Regions from separate parts of the Caldimonas hydrothermalis genome, predicted to be linked through region 2. Evidence: predicted binding sites of a transcription regulator. Region 2 holds the regulator's gene; each other region holds the start of a gene.
What was found. Region 2 encodes LexA, which represses DNA repair genes until DNA is damaged. Its sites were predicted from a motif close to ACTGTATNNNNATACAGT; they were not measured.
Positions count from the first base shown of each region.

Region 1: the regulator LexA is predicted to act here: its motif matches at 1,550-1,567, upstream of AC1ECW_RS14355 (PA0069 family radical SAM protein).
Region 3: the regulator LexA is predicted to act here: its motif matches at 2,429-2,446, upstream of recA (recombinase RecA).

Region 1 covers NZ_JBWQXA010000012.1:96,197-100,469, forward strand. Annotated here, with positions in the region: gene AC1ECW_RS14350 (hypothetical protein) at 1-420, shown strand, start outside; gene AC1ECW_RS14355 (PA0069 family radical SAM protein) at 431-1,531, opposite strand; gene AC1ECW_RS14360 (hypothetical protein) at 1,666-1,812, shown strand; gene AC1ECW_RS14365 (NAD(P)H-dependent flavin oxidoreductase) at 1,953-2,909, opposite strand; gene AC1ECW_RS14370 (acyl-CoA dehydrogenase) at 2,925-4,273, opposite strand, start outside.
Region 2 covers NZ_JBWQXA010000004.1:21,602-25,874, forward strand. Annotated here, with positions in the region: gene AC1ECW_RS06975 (ABC transporter ATP-binding protein) at 1-281, shown strand, start outside; gene AC1ECW_RS06980 (hypothetical protein) at 324-1,103, opposite strand; gene lexA (transcriptional repressor LexA) at 1,259-1,939, opposite strand; gene AC1ECW_RS06990 (asparaginase) at 2,081-3,013, shown strand; gene AC1ECW_RS06995 (organic hydroperoxide resistance protein) at 3,023-3,448, opposite strand; gene AC1ECW_RS07000 (MarR family winged helix-turn-helix transcriptional regulator) at 3,487-3,990, opposite strand; gene AC1ECW_RS07005 (ABC-F family ATP-binding cassette domain-containing protein) at 4,086-4,273, opposite strand, start outside.
Region 3 covers NZ_JBWQXA010000001.1:427,714-431,986, forward strand. Annotated here, with positions in the region: gene AC1ECW_RS02125 (M48 family metalloprotease) at 1-778, shown strand, start outside; gene recX (recombination regulator RecX) at 796-1,248, opposite strand; gene recA (recombinase RecA) at 1,255-2,370, opposite strand; gene AC1ECW_RS02140 (MarR family winged helix-turn-helix transcriptional regulator) at 2,511-2,996, shown strand; gene AC1ECW_RS02145 (response regulator) at 3,058-3,729, shown strand; gene AC1ECW_RS02150 (sensor histidine kinase) at 3,799-4,273, shown strand, end outside.

The DNA.
Region 1 (4,273 bases), on a different contig from region 2:
CTCGGCCCGAACGACCGTCTCGACTTTCGCGAAACCGTCTTCTGGACCCGCGCCGACCGCGTGGGCTCCACCACCGCGCTGTCGTACGAGCACGATTTCAGCACCACCCTCGTCGGGCGCTGGCTCCATGCAGCCACCTACACACAGCGCAGCCAGCGATTCGAGTGGTCGAGCAACCTCGGTCTGTACCGCTTCTTCGGTGACCAGCGCCTGCTGTCCACCGAAGCCCTCTTGCGCGGCCGGGAAGGAGGGGGCGTCAACATCGAAGAGTACGGCCTGCAACTGAGCTGGGAGCAACCTATGCACGAGGACTGGCTGCTCGGTGAAGTCTCCCTGGGCCACTTCCGCGAACGCGAGACGGCTGACGAACCGCGCCGGGGCCTGTGGGCCCTGGGCCTGACGCTGAAGATCCGGTTCTGATCCCCCGGCTTCAAAACAGCTCGGCCTGGCGTTCGTCACCCGGGGGCTGGAAGGCCGTCGTGTCCAGGAGCGGTGCACGCCGCGCCACCCCGGCGCGGGCACAGGCCTTGTCGACGCGCTGAGCAATGAGCTGCGCCCACAGCCCCTCCCCCTTCATGCGCGAACCGAACTCGGCGCGGTAGTCCCTCCCGCCACGCAGATCACGCACCCTCGCCATGATGCGCCCGGCGCGCCCGGGCACATGCGCTTGCAGCCACTGCTGGAACAGCGGGTTCACCTCCCAGGGCAGACGCAAGACCGTGTAATGGATCGATGCAGCCCCCGCGTCGGCCGCTGCATCGATCAGCCGCTCGATCTCGGGCTCGTTCAGGAAGGGAATGATCGGCGCCACATTCACACCCACCGGCACGCCGGCGCGGGCCAGCGTCCGCACTGTCTGCAAGCGCCGATGCGGTGCCGCCGCGCGCGGCTCGAGGCGGCGGCACAGTGCAGCGTCCATCGTCGTCACGCTCACGAAAACCATCGCCCGGCCTTCGGCAGCATCGGCGGCGATCAGGTCGAGGTCACGCTCCACGCCCGAGGACTTGGTGACGATGGTGTACGGGTGTCGGCAGCGATGCAGCACCTCCAGCACCGAGCGCGTGAGCCCCAGGCGGCGCTCGATGGGCTGGTAGGCATCGGTGGCCGAGCCGATGTTGATCGGGCTCACCCGGTAAGCAGGCCGCGCCAGTTCCCGTGCCAGCACCTCGGCTGCATTGACCTTCGCCACCAGCTTCGTTTCGAAGTCCAGCCCGGGCGACAGATTCAGGTAGCTGTGCGTGGGCCGCGCGTAGCAGTAGATGCAGCCATGCTCGCACCCCCGGTAGGGGTTGATCGACCACTCGAAGGGAATGTCGGGCGAGTCGTTCGGGCTGAGCAGGGAGCGCACGCGCTCTTCGCTCACCTCGGTGCGCGGCGCCGGGGCCGCCCCATCGGACGCCGAGTCCGCCTGCGCCAGCGAGTCCCATCCATCGTCAAACCATTCGCGCTCGCTGCTTTCGAAACGATGGGCCAGCCGCCAACCCGTGCCACGGCCCTTGAAAACCAAAGGGTGGGAAGGGGGATTAGCCATGGAATCCGCGACCCAGAGACTGTATATACGTACAGTAATGGATCGCCACCCCGCTGTCAAACCCTCCCTCGGGTCGGACTCGGCCTTCCGTCCAATGACAACCCGATGCGGCGGGCCACCTCGACCACGGCCTTGTGGAAGGACTCGACGATGGGGGCCAACATGATGCGGCGCTCAACGCCCTGGACGAGGCGCTGACCCGACTGAGCGCCCAGGCCGCCCGGCTCCACCGGAAGATCGCCACCGAGGTGCAGGCCGACCGCCGGCGCGGGGGCACCTGACGCCGTTGGCGCAACGGCAGCGCCCCCTGAACCTCGTCATCCCGAGCCAACGCCGGCTCCCCGTTCGGCTTGGCCGTGCGCATGCCGGTCGGATTCGACAGGCATGCGGCTGACCTCCGCGAGGCCCCGGGGCGCTGCTCTCAGGCAGCACACAACTGGGCCTTGGCGGCCAGGTACTCGCTGCGCAGACGCTCGATGAAGACGCGCGCGGGCACCACCTCCTTGATGGCACCCACGCCCTGCCCGGCACCCCAGATGTCCTTCCAGGCCTTCTTCGCCCCCTCGCCACCGAAATTCATCTTGCTCGGGTCGCTCTCAGGCAAGGCGTCGGGGTCGAGGCCGGCACGCACGATGGAACCGCGCAGATAGTTCCCGTGAACCCCGGTGAAAAGGCTCGAATAGACGATGTCCTGGCTGGTGCTCTCGGTGATCATGCGCTTGTAGTCGTCCACCGCCCTCGCCTCCTCGGTGGCGATGAAGGCCGAGCCGATGTAGGCGAAGTCCGCCCCCATCGCGCGTGCGGCCAGAATGGCACGGCCATTGGCAATCGCTCCAGAGAGGGCCAGCGGGCCGTCGAACCACTCGCGGATCTCCTGCACCAGCGCGAAGGGGCTGGTGGTGCCTGCATGACCTCCGGCCCCGGCGGCCACGGCAATCAGCCCGTCGGCCCCCTTGTCGATGGCCTTGTGCGCGAAGGTGTTGTTGATGATGTCGTGCAGCACGATCCCGCCCCAGCGGTGCACGGCATCATTCACGTCCGTGCGCGCCCCCAGCGAAGTGATGATGATGGGCACCTTGTACTTCTCGCACAGCGCCATGTCGTGCTCGAGTCGGTCGTTGCTCTTGTGCACGATCTGGTTGATCGCAAAGGGAGCGGCAGGACGGTCCGGATGCTGGCGATCGTGGGCTGCCAGTGTCTCGGTGATCTCGGCCAGCCATTCGTCGAGCTGAGAAGCCGGGCGCGCATTGAGCGCCGGCATCGAGCCGACGATGCCGGCCTTGCACTGCTCGATCACGAGACGGGGATTGCTGATGATGAACAGCGGCGAGCCGATGACCGGCAGCGGCAGGTTCTGAAGAACGGTGGGCAGTGGCACGGGATGCTCCTCGACTCAAAAAGCCTCGATGTCCAGGCCCATCACGCTGTCGGCGCCGTCGACGATTGCGTCGCGCACGGCCGGCGCCTTGGCCAGGATGTGCTCGGCATAAAAGCGCACGGTGGCGATCTTCGCCTGCATGAAGGCGGTGTCCTCACCGGCGGCCAGCCGGTCCTCGGCCACCATCAGCGCACGCGCGAGCTGCCAGCCGGCCACCACGTTGCCCGCGAGCATCAGATAGGGCACGCTGCCGGCGAAAGCAGCGTTCGGACTCGCCTTGGCCTGGCTGACGATGAAGTCCACCACCTGCACGAAGGCTTCACGGGCAGCTTTCAGACGCTTGAGCACCGCGCGGGCGGCCACACTGTCGCGGCGAGCCAGTGCGGTCTCGGTGGCCTCGATCTGCCCTGCGATCGCCTTGGCCACCTGGCCGCCATCACGGGCCGTCTTACGGCCCACGAGATCGTTGGCCTGGATCGCCGTGGTCCCTTCATAGATGGGCAGGATGCGCGAGTCGCGGTAGTGCTGGGCCGCGCCGGTTTCTTCGATGAATCCCATGCCGCCGTGCACCTGCACCCCCAGGCTGGTCACCTCCAGGCTCATCTCGGTGCTGTAGCCCTTGACCAGCGGCACCATGAACTCATAGAAAGCCTGGTTCTGTTTGCGCACGTCCGCATCCGGGTGCGCGTGAGCAGCGTCGTAGGCGGCTGCGGCCGTGATGGCCATCGCGCGGCAACCCTCGGTGTACGCCCGCATCGTCATCAGCATCCGACGCACGTCCGGATGGTGGATGATGGGCGCGCTGCCCGGCTTGGAGCCATCCACCGGGCGGGACTGGATGCGCTCCTTTGCATAGGCCACGGCCTGCTGATAGGCCCGCTCGGCCACCGCGATGCCCTGCACACCCACGGCATAGCGGGCTGCATTCATCATGATGAACATGTACTCCAGGCCGCGGTTCTCCTGCCCCACCAGGTAGCCCACGGCCCCGCCATGGTCGCCAAACTGCAGCACCGCCGTCGGGCTGGCCTTGATGCCCAGCTTGTGCTCGATGCTCACGCAGTGCACGTCATTGCGTTCGCCGAGCGTGCCGTCGGGCTTGACCAGGAACTTCGGCACGATGAACAGCGAGATGCCTTTCACCCCTTCGGGCGCACCGCTCACGCGGGCCAGCACGAGGTGGACGATGTTCTCAGCCATGTCGTGCTCACCGTAGGTGATGAAGATCTTGGTGCCAAAGAGCTTGTAAGTGCCGTCCGGCTGAGGCTCGGCACGCGTGCGCACCAGGGCCAGATCCGATCCCGCCTGAGGCTCGGTGAGGTTCATCGTGCCCGTCCACTGCCCCGAGATCATTTTGGGGATGT
Region 2 (4,273 bases):
AGCCGCAGTTGCTGGTGCTGGACGAACCGACCAGCGCGCTGGACGTGACCATCCAGAAGCAGATACTCGGTCTGCTGCAGAGGCTGCAGCGCGAGCACGGTCTGGCCTACTTGCTCATCACCCACGATGTGGACGTGATCCGTGCGATGGCCCACCGCGTCATCGTGATGAAGGACGGTGTGGTGGTCGAGTCCGGCGAGATGCATGAGGTGCTCGATGCGCCGCGCCATCCGTACACGCAGCGGCTCGTGGCCGCGGCCACCGTGCCCGTCTCCGCCTGAGCGTCGAGAGCACCCCGTCACCACGGCTCAGGCTGCCAGGGCTCAGGCTGCCAGGGGCCACCCCTCGTCTTCCCGGCGCGCCAGGCGCTCGAGTTCGTCACACACCTGGGCCAAGGTGCCGCACAAGGCCGTGCGGCGCCGGTCGGCCGGATCGACGGCCACCTTCAGAGCGGCCATGGGTGCGAGGCCCATTGGCGGCTTCACGCCGCCTTCGTCATCCAGCGACACCCGAACGAGCACCGCGGCCGCACTGGCCGGGGTCTGCACACGCACATCCCAGTGGCAGCCTCGGCCCGGCAGCAGGCTCAGACGAACCTCCGCCGGGCTGTCGTCCCAGCGCGTTAGGGCCGGACGTACGAGCAGCACATGGGCGGCGTGACGGCGGGCGGCACGCGAGAGCGCACGCCAGGCGGAGGCAGACATCTCCTGGGCCCACAGCAGCAGCAGGCCTGCGGGGTGGGCCTGAAGCCACTGGACGCCGGCCTGGACCGGGCTCTGCGGCGCGGCGCCCGGCCAGCAGCAGGTGAGAGGCCCGTCGAGCGACAGCAGCCCCGGGTGGTGGGGCAGGCTACGCGGCGGCTGGACCAGGGCCAGGGGGCGCCCCTCTTGCACGCCGCGTCGAATGGCGTTTTCGAACAATCGCCATTCGGCCTCACCGGCCTGGGGGGTGCACACTTCCAGCACTTGACCGGCCAGCCAGCCCCCGCCGGGCAAAGCGGCATCAAGGCGAGCATGGCCCGTGGGCAGGCAGCGGGGCAAGGCGGGCCGGGGCTGCAGCCGCATGCGTTGCCACCACGGTGTGGGAAAAGCCGAGTCGTTCATGTCCATCTCCGAAGATCAACCAACCACATGACATTCGGCAGGATTGGGACGGGTGCTGCGCCCAAGGCGCAGCGGGCCAGGCTGCAGGGCCTGTGCGAGGGGACACCCCTTCGCACCTGCGCCCACCACCTGCAGCAGGCCGGAAGCGGCAGCGGCTACATCAGCATGGTGTTGCGGATCAGGCCCACGGCGATGCCTTCGAGCTCGAAGTCCTGGCCGGGCTCGACGACGATGGTGGGGTAGTCGGGGTTCTCGGCCACCAGTTCGATGTGACCCCGTTGGCGGCGCAGGCGCTTGACCGTGACCTCGTCGCCCAGGCGGGCCACGACGATCTGGCCGTTCTTGGCCTCGCGCGTGGCCTGCACGGCCAGCAGGTCGCCGTCGAGGATGCCGGCGTCGCGCATGCTCATGCCGCGCACCTTCAGCAGAAAGTCGGGCTTGCGCTGGAACAGGCCGGCCTCGACGTGGTAAGTCTGGTCGATGTGCTCCTGCGCCAGGATGGGGCTGCCTGCGGCGACACGGCCCACCAGGGGCAGGGCGAGCTGGGCCAGGCCGGGCAGCGGCAGGCTGAACTGGCGGATGCGCGACTCGGCCAGCGATCGCAATGTGTCAGACTTCAGCCTGATGCCCCGCGAGGTGCCGCCTACCAGCTCGATGACGCCCTTGCGGGCCAGGGCCTGCAGATGCTCCTCGGCGGCATTGGGCGAGCGGAAACCCAGTTCGGCAGCGATTTCGGCCCGCGTGGGGGGAGCACCGGTGCGCTCGATCGCGCTCTGGATGAGCTCGAGGATCTGCTGCTGGCGGGCCGTGAGCTTGGGGGTCTCGAACGTGTCCATGGGCGTGGGTCGGGTGGTGGGTGGCGGCCATTGGCCGGGCTGATGGCGATCGCCCCGGCCCGGTGTACGTCCTGGCTGCACACTGACTGGTTGCGCATCCAGTATCTGTATTTTTATCCAGCTTCCAGAAAAATGCAAAACATGCACCAGACCGTCGTGGTCATCGGCACGGGCGGCACGATTGCCGGCACGGCCGCCAGCGCGGCCGACCATACCGGCTACACCGCGGCCCAGATTGGCGTGGCGCAGTTGCTGGCGTCCGTGCCAGCGCTGTCCGGCCAGCCTCTGGAGATGCTCCAGCTCGCCCAGGTGGACAGCAAGGACATGGACTTCGGTGTGTGGCGCGAGCTGGCCCGGGCCGTGGACCGTGCGGTGGCGCGGCCCGAGGTGGCCGGGGTCGTCATCACGCATGGCACTGACACCCTGGAGGAGACCGCCTGGTTCCTGCAGGCCGTGCTGGCGCCGGCCAAGCCGGTGGTGCTGACGGCGGCGATGCGTCCGGCCACGGCCTTGTCGGCCGACGGGCCACAGAACCTGGCCGATGCCGTGACGGTGGCGGCTTGGCCGCAGGCCCGGGGGGTGGTGGCCGTGCTGTCGGGCCGGGTGCACGCGGCGGCCGATGTGCGCAAGGCTCACACCTACCGGGTGGACGCTTTCGATTCCGGCGATGCAGGACCGGTGGCGCTGGTGGAGGCAGGCCGGTTGCGCATTCTGCGCCCCTGGCCGCAGGGACCTGCGCTGGGCCTGCAAGCCCTGCTGGCCCTGGAGCCCACGGCGTGGCCCTGGGTGGAGATCGTCACGAGCGGGGCCGGTGCGCGGGCACAGGCCGTGCAAGCCCTGGTGCGCGCCGGTGTGCGCGGCCTCGTGGTGGCGGGCACCGGCAACGGCACCATCCATGTGGCCCTCGAAGCCGCCTTGACCGAGGCCCAGGCGCAGGGGGTGACGGTGTGGCGTGCCAGCCGTTGTGGCATGGGGCCGGTGCTCGGGGAGCATCCGCGGCAATGGCCCTCGGCCGGCACCTTGACCCCGGCCAAGGCCCGCGTGGCGCTGATGCTGGAGCTGATGCGGGCCTGAGCCCGGGGCTCAGACCAGGTGCAGTCGCACGTCGATGTTGTTGCGCGTGGCGTTGGAATAGGGGCACACCTGATGGGCGGCATGCACCAGGGCTTCGGCCTGGGTGCGTTCCATGCCGGGAAGGGACACGGCCAGGTCGACCTCGATGCCAAAGCCCTGGGCCACGGGCCCGATGCCCACCGTTGCCGTGATGGCGGTGTCGGCTGGCAGGGCGATCTTGCGCTGGGCGGCCACGAACTTCATGGCGCCAATGAAGCAGGCGGAGTAGCCCGCCGCGAAGAGTTGCTCGGGGTTCGTGCCGGGGCCGCCGGCACCGCCGAGTTCCCTGGGAGTGCTGAGCCGCAGGTCGAGGGCGCCGTCGGAGGACACCGAACGGCCGTCGCGGCCGCCGGTCGAGGTGGCTTGGGCCTGGTAGAGCACTTTTTCGAGAGGCATGGTCTTCCTTTCAGTGGGTGGGTGGGAGGGCAGGGGGCTCAGGCGGCCCGCCGTTTCACGGGGGCGATGGCCGAGGGGGTGGTGTGCAGGCTCAGACGCTGGCGCAGCCCGTGCAGGCGTTGACGCAACTCGGCGATCTCCTCCAGGCTGCACCGGGTAGCACAGGCCACTTCGACGGGCACCTGGACGGCGGCTTCACGCAGGGCCTCGCCCGCCGGGGTGAGGTGGACGATCACGCGGCGCTCATCGGCGCTGTCACGGCGGCGGTCCACCAGACCGGCCGACTGCAGGCGCTTGAGCAGGGGCGTGAGCGTGCCGGAATCGAGGAACAGCCGCTCGCCCAGTTCGCTCACCGTCTGCTCGCCATGCTCCCAAAGGACCAGCATCACCAGGTACTGCGGGTAGGTGAGGCTCAGCCGGTCGAGCAGGGGTTTGTAGAGCTTGGTCATCGCCAGTGACGTGGCGTAGAGCGCAAAGCACAACTGCTTGTCGAGCTGCAGCAGGCCCTGGGTGTCGGCGATGGGAGGGGTGGAATTCGGCATGGCTCAATTGTAATGCGCAATTTAATTGCGCGCAATTTAATTGTCGACAGAGAGGCCTATACCGGCCAGCCCGGCACCGGCTGGTGCCCGGCGCCTCAGGCTTCCAACTGGTCCAGCTGTTCGCTGAGTTCGAGCCAGCGCGTCTCGAGTTGCTCTATCTGTTCGCCGATCTCTTTGAGCCGGCGGCCTTGCTGAGCCCATTGCTCCGGCGTGCCTTCGCCGCCGGACAACGCCGCTTCGAGGGCGGCCTTCTCCTGACCCAGGGCGGCCAGCCGTTCGTCGA
Region 3 (4,273 bases), on a different contig from region 2:
CAGCCACCCGCTGACCAGCGAACGCATCGGCGAGGCCCGCACACGCACCGGCCTGAACGGCCGCACACCGCCGTCGCCCACGCTGGAGCATGCCCTGATGCAAGGCCGTGCGCGTGTGCTGATGGACCCGCGCCCCGATGCGGCTCGCAACTGGCTGGCCACCGAAGGCAGCCCCTCGCCGGACCGCGCCGGCGCCTTGCTGCAAGCCAGCACCGAGGCCCATGCCGCGGCCGCCTTGCGCGACTGGCCGCGCATGCGCGCCGCGCTCGAACGCGCCCAGCCCCTGGTGCAGGGCGACCCCCGTGCCACCCGGGCCCTGGCCCTGGTCCGTGCCGACCTGGCCCTGGCCCAGGGCGAGGCCGCCCAGGCCCAGGCCGCCCTGGCCCCCCACCGCCGCGACGGCTCACGCGCCAGCGAGCTGCTGGGGGCCCAGGCCATCTTGGCCGACGGCGGCGCGGACCCCGTCGCCTGGCGACGCGCCACCGAGGACCTGCAGACCTGGGCCTCGCTGCACCCGCGCGACCACCGCGCCTGGGAACTGCTCGGGCAGGCCTGGGAACGCCTGGGCCAGCCGCTGCGCGGCATCCGTGCCCAGGCCGAGGCACGCTACCTGCTCGGCGATCTCCAAGGGGCGATCGACCGTCTGCGTGCCGCACAGCGGCTGAGCCGCCCCGCCGAAGGCTCCGCCGACTTCATCGAGGCCTCGGTGATCGACGTGCGGCTGCGGGAGATCGAGGCCGAATGGCTGCAGCGGCGCCGGGAGGAGATGGGGCGCTGACCGGGGCGTGAACTGCCTCAGTCGTCCTCGCCGCCGCGCACCACGCGGCGGATGATCTCGGTGGCAAAGCCGCGCGCAGCCAGGAACCGCATCTGACGCGCCCGCTCGGTGGCATCGGTGGGGGCGTTGCCGCCGAAACGGCGCGTCCAGACGGCACGGGCGCGTTCGAGTTCGGTGTCGCGCAATTGCTCGACAGCCCCGGCCACCGCTTCCGGCGCCAGGCCGTGACGCTGCAGTTCCTGGCGGATGCGCGCCGTGCCCAGGCGGGCCGCCTTGCGGTGCAGCACCGATTCGACGAAGCGCTCCTCGCTCAGCCAGCCTGTGGCCTGCAAGGCGTCGAGCACGGCGTTGATGTCGTCCGCGTCATCGGCATGCGGCGCCAGCTTGCGCGCCAGCTCCGCGCGCGAATGTTCACGCTGGGCCAGGTACTTCAGCGCCCGGCCCTTGAGGGAGAGCTTGGCAAAGCCCACGCCGGATCATTCCTCCAGGGGCACTTCGGCGTCCTTGGCGGCCCGGGCCTTGCCCTTGCCGGCGGCCTTTTCAGGTTTGTCGGCCGCCGAAGCCGCGGCGCCGGCCAGCGCCGGCACCCCCAGGGCCTCGCGCACCTTGTTCTCGATCTCGAAGGCCAGCTCGGGGTTCTCTTTCAGGAATTCGCGGGCATTGTCCTTGCCCTGGCCGATCTTCTCGCCGTTGTAGGCATACCAGGCTCCGGACTTCTCGAGCACGCGCGTGTTCACGCCCAGGTCGATGATCTCACCTTCGCGCGAGATGCCTTCGCCGTACAGGATGTCGAACTCGGCGGTCTTGAACGGGGGCGAGACCTTGTTCTTCACGACCTTGACCTTGGTCTCGCTGCCAATGACCTCCTCACCCTTTTTGATCGAGCCCACGCGGCGGATGTCCAGGCGCACCGAGGAATAGAACTTCAAGGCGTTGCCGCCGGTGGTGGTTTCGGGCGAGCCGAACATCACGCCGATCTTCATGCGGATCTGGTTGATGAAGATGACCATGCAGTTGGTCTTCTTGATCGTGGCCGTGAGCTTGCGCAGCGCCTGGCTCATCAGGCGGGCTTGCAGGCCGGGCAGAGCGTCGCCCATCTCGCCTTCGATCTCGGCCTTGGGCGTGAGGGCGGCCACCGAGTCGATGATGACGAGGTCGACCGAGCCCGAGCGCACCAGGGCATCGACGATTTCGAGGGCCTGCTCGCCGGTGTCGGGCTGGCTGATGAGCAGGTCCTGCAGGTTCACGCCCAGCTTCTGCGCGTACTGCACGTCCAGCGCGTGTTCGGCGTCGATGAAGGCGCACACGCCGCCTTGCTTTTGCATCTGCGCCACCACCTGCAGCGTCAGCGTGGTCTTGCCCGAGGACTCCGGGCCGTAGATCTCGATCACGCGGCCACGGGGCAGGCCGCCCACGCCCAGGGCGATGTCCAGGCCCAGCGAACCGGTGGACACCACCTGGATGTCCTCGACGGCTTCGCCCTCGCCCAGCCGCATGATCGAGCCCTTGCCGAACTGCTTCTCGATCTGGGCCAGCGCGGCCTGCAGGGCCTTGGCTTTTTCGGTGTTCAGGGCCTTGACGGGTGCGTCCACGAATCTTTCTCCTTGAGGGTTGGCGATGGGTGTCCTGGGAGCCTGTCTTTGCACACAGGCTGGATGCATGAACAGTATTCTGCGGGGGTCGTACCTCCGAGTAAACAGGTTTTTTAGTCAGTTTGCCTTACTATCAAGGCATGTACTCCTCCTCCCCCGATGACACCTGGCGCCAGATCCACCTGGGCCGCCTGCTGGGCCATGCCCTGCGCCGCTTCGATGCCCGGGTGCTCGCGCTGATGGCCCGCGATGTGGAGGTGCCGCTGGCCCTGGCCCACCTCGCGGCGCGTCAGCAGGTGACGGCCGCGCACATCCACATCACCCGCCACCTGGCGCTGGAGGGTTCGCGCCTGACCGAGCTGGCGGCCCGCGCCGGCATGAGCAAGCAGGCCATGGGCGACCTGGTGGACCAGTGCGAGGCCTGGGGCCTGGTGGTGCGCGAGGCCGACCCGCGCGACGCGCGTGCGCGGCTCGTGCGTTTCACCCCCACCGGCCTGGCCTGGCTGGACGCCTTCCGGCGCGCCGTGGCCCAGGCCGAGGCCGAATTCCGCGCCGAAGTGGGCCACGAGGTGGCCACGGTCGTCATGCTGGGGCTGGAGGCTTATGCCGCAGGCGGGGCGGCCTGACGCAAGGCAGCGTGAGGTGCGCTCGCCTAGAATCGAGAGCTCACACTGTGAGGAGACAGCCATGCGCATCCTGATCGCGGAAGACGATCAAGTGCTGGCCGACGGCCTGCTGCGCTCGCTGCGCGGCGCGGGCTACGCGGTCGACCAGGTCGGCTCGGGCACCGAGGCCGACGCGGCGCTGGCTTCGCACGAGTTCGACCTCATCATCCTTGACCTGGGCTTACCCAAGCTGCACGGCCTGGAGGTGCTGCGCCGGCTGCGCGCGCGCGGCACGTCCACCCCGGTGCTCATCCTCACGGCGGCCGACAGCATCGAGGAACGCGTCAAGGGCCTGGACCTGGGCGCCGACGACTACATGGCCAAGCCCTTTTCGCTGCAGGAGCTGGAAGCGCGCGTGCGGGCGCTGACGCGCCGTGGCCTGGGTGCGGCCTCCACGCTGATCAAGCACGGGCCGCTGACCTTCGATCAGACCGGGCGCGTGGCCTACATCAACGACCAGATGATCGAGCTGTCGGCACGCGAGCTGAGCCTGCTGGAGGTGCTGCTGCAGCGCACCGGCCGGCTCGTGAGCAAGGACCAGCTCGTCGAGCGCCTGTGCGAGTGGGGCGATGAGGTGAGCAACAACGCCATCGAGGTCTACATCCACCGCCTGCGCAAAAAGATCGAGCAGGGGCCCATCCGCATCGCCACCGTGCGCGGCCTGGGCTACTGCCTTGAGAAGATCCCGCAGTAACGCACGAGACACAGGCATCCCACCTTGGCCCGCGAGCAGCGTTCGCTCTTCGGCGAGATCCTCGACTGGATGCTCGCGCCGCTGCTGCTGCTGTGGCCGATGAGCGTGGGGCTGACCTGGGTGGTGGCCGAGAACATCGCCAACCGGCCCTTCGACCGCGCGCTCACCGAGACGGCGCGCAATCTCGCGCAGCAAGTGGCAGTCTCGCACAACGAGGTGGTGCTCCAGCTGCCGCCCACGATCTCGGAGTTCCTCAAGGCCGACAACGCGGATGACATCTACTTCCAGGTGCTGGGGGTGCGCGGCGAGTTCGTCAGCGGCGACCGCAGCCTGCCAGTGCCGGTGGCCGAGGAGCCGCACGACCCGGGCACGGTGAAGCTGCGCGCCGACGAGATCGACAACGTGCCCATCCGCGTGGCCTATGTCTGGGTGGAGGTGCCCGGCGCCGACGAAGGCCAGCATGCCCTGGTGCAGGTGGCTGAGACGCTGAACAAGCGCTCGCACCTGGCCACCGAAATCATCAAGGGCGTGATCCTGCCGCAAT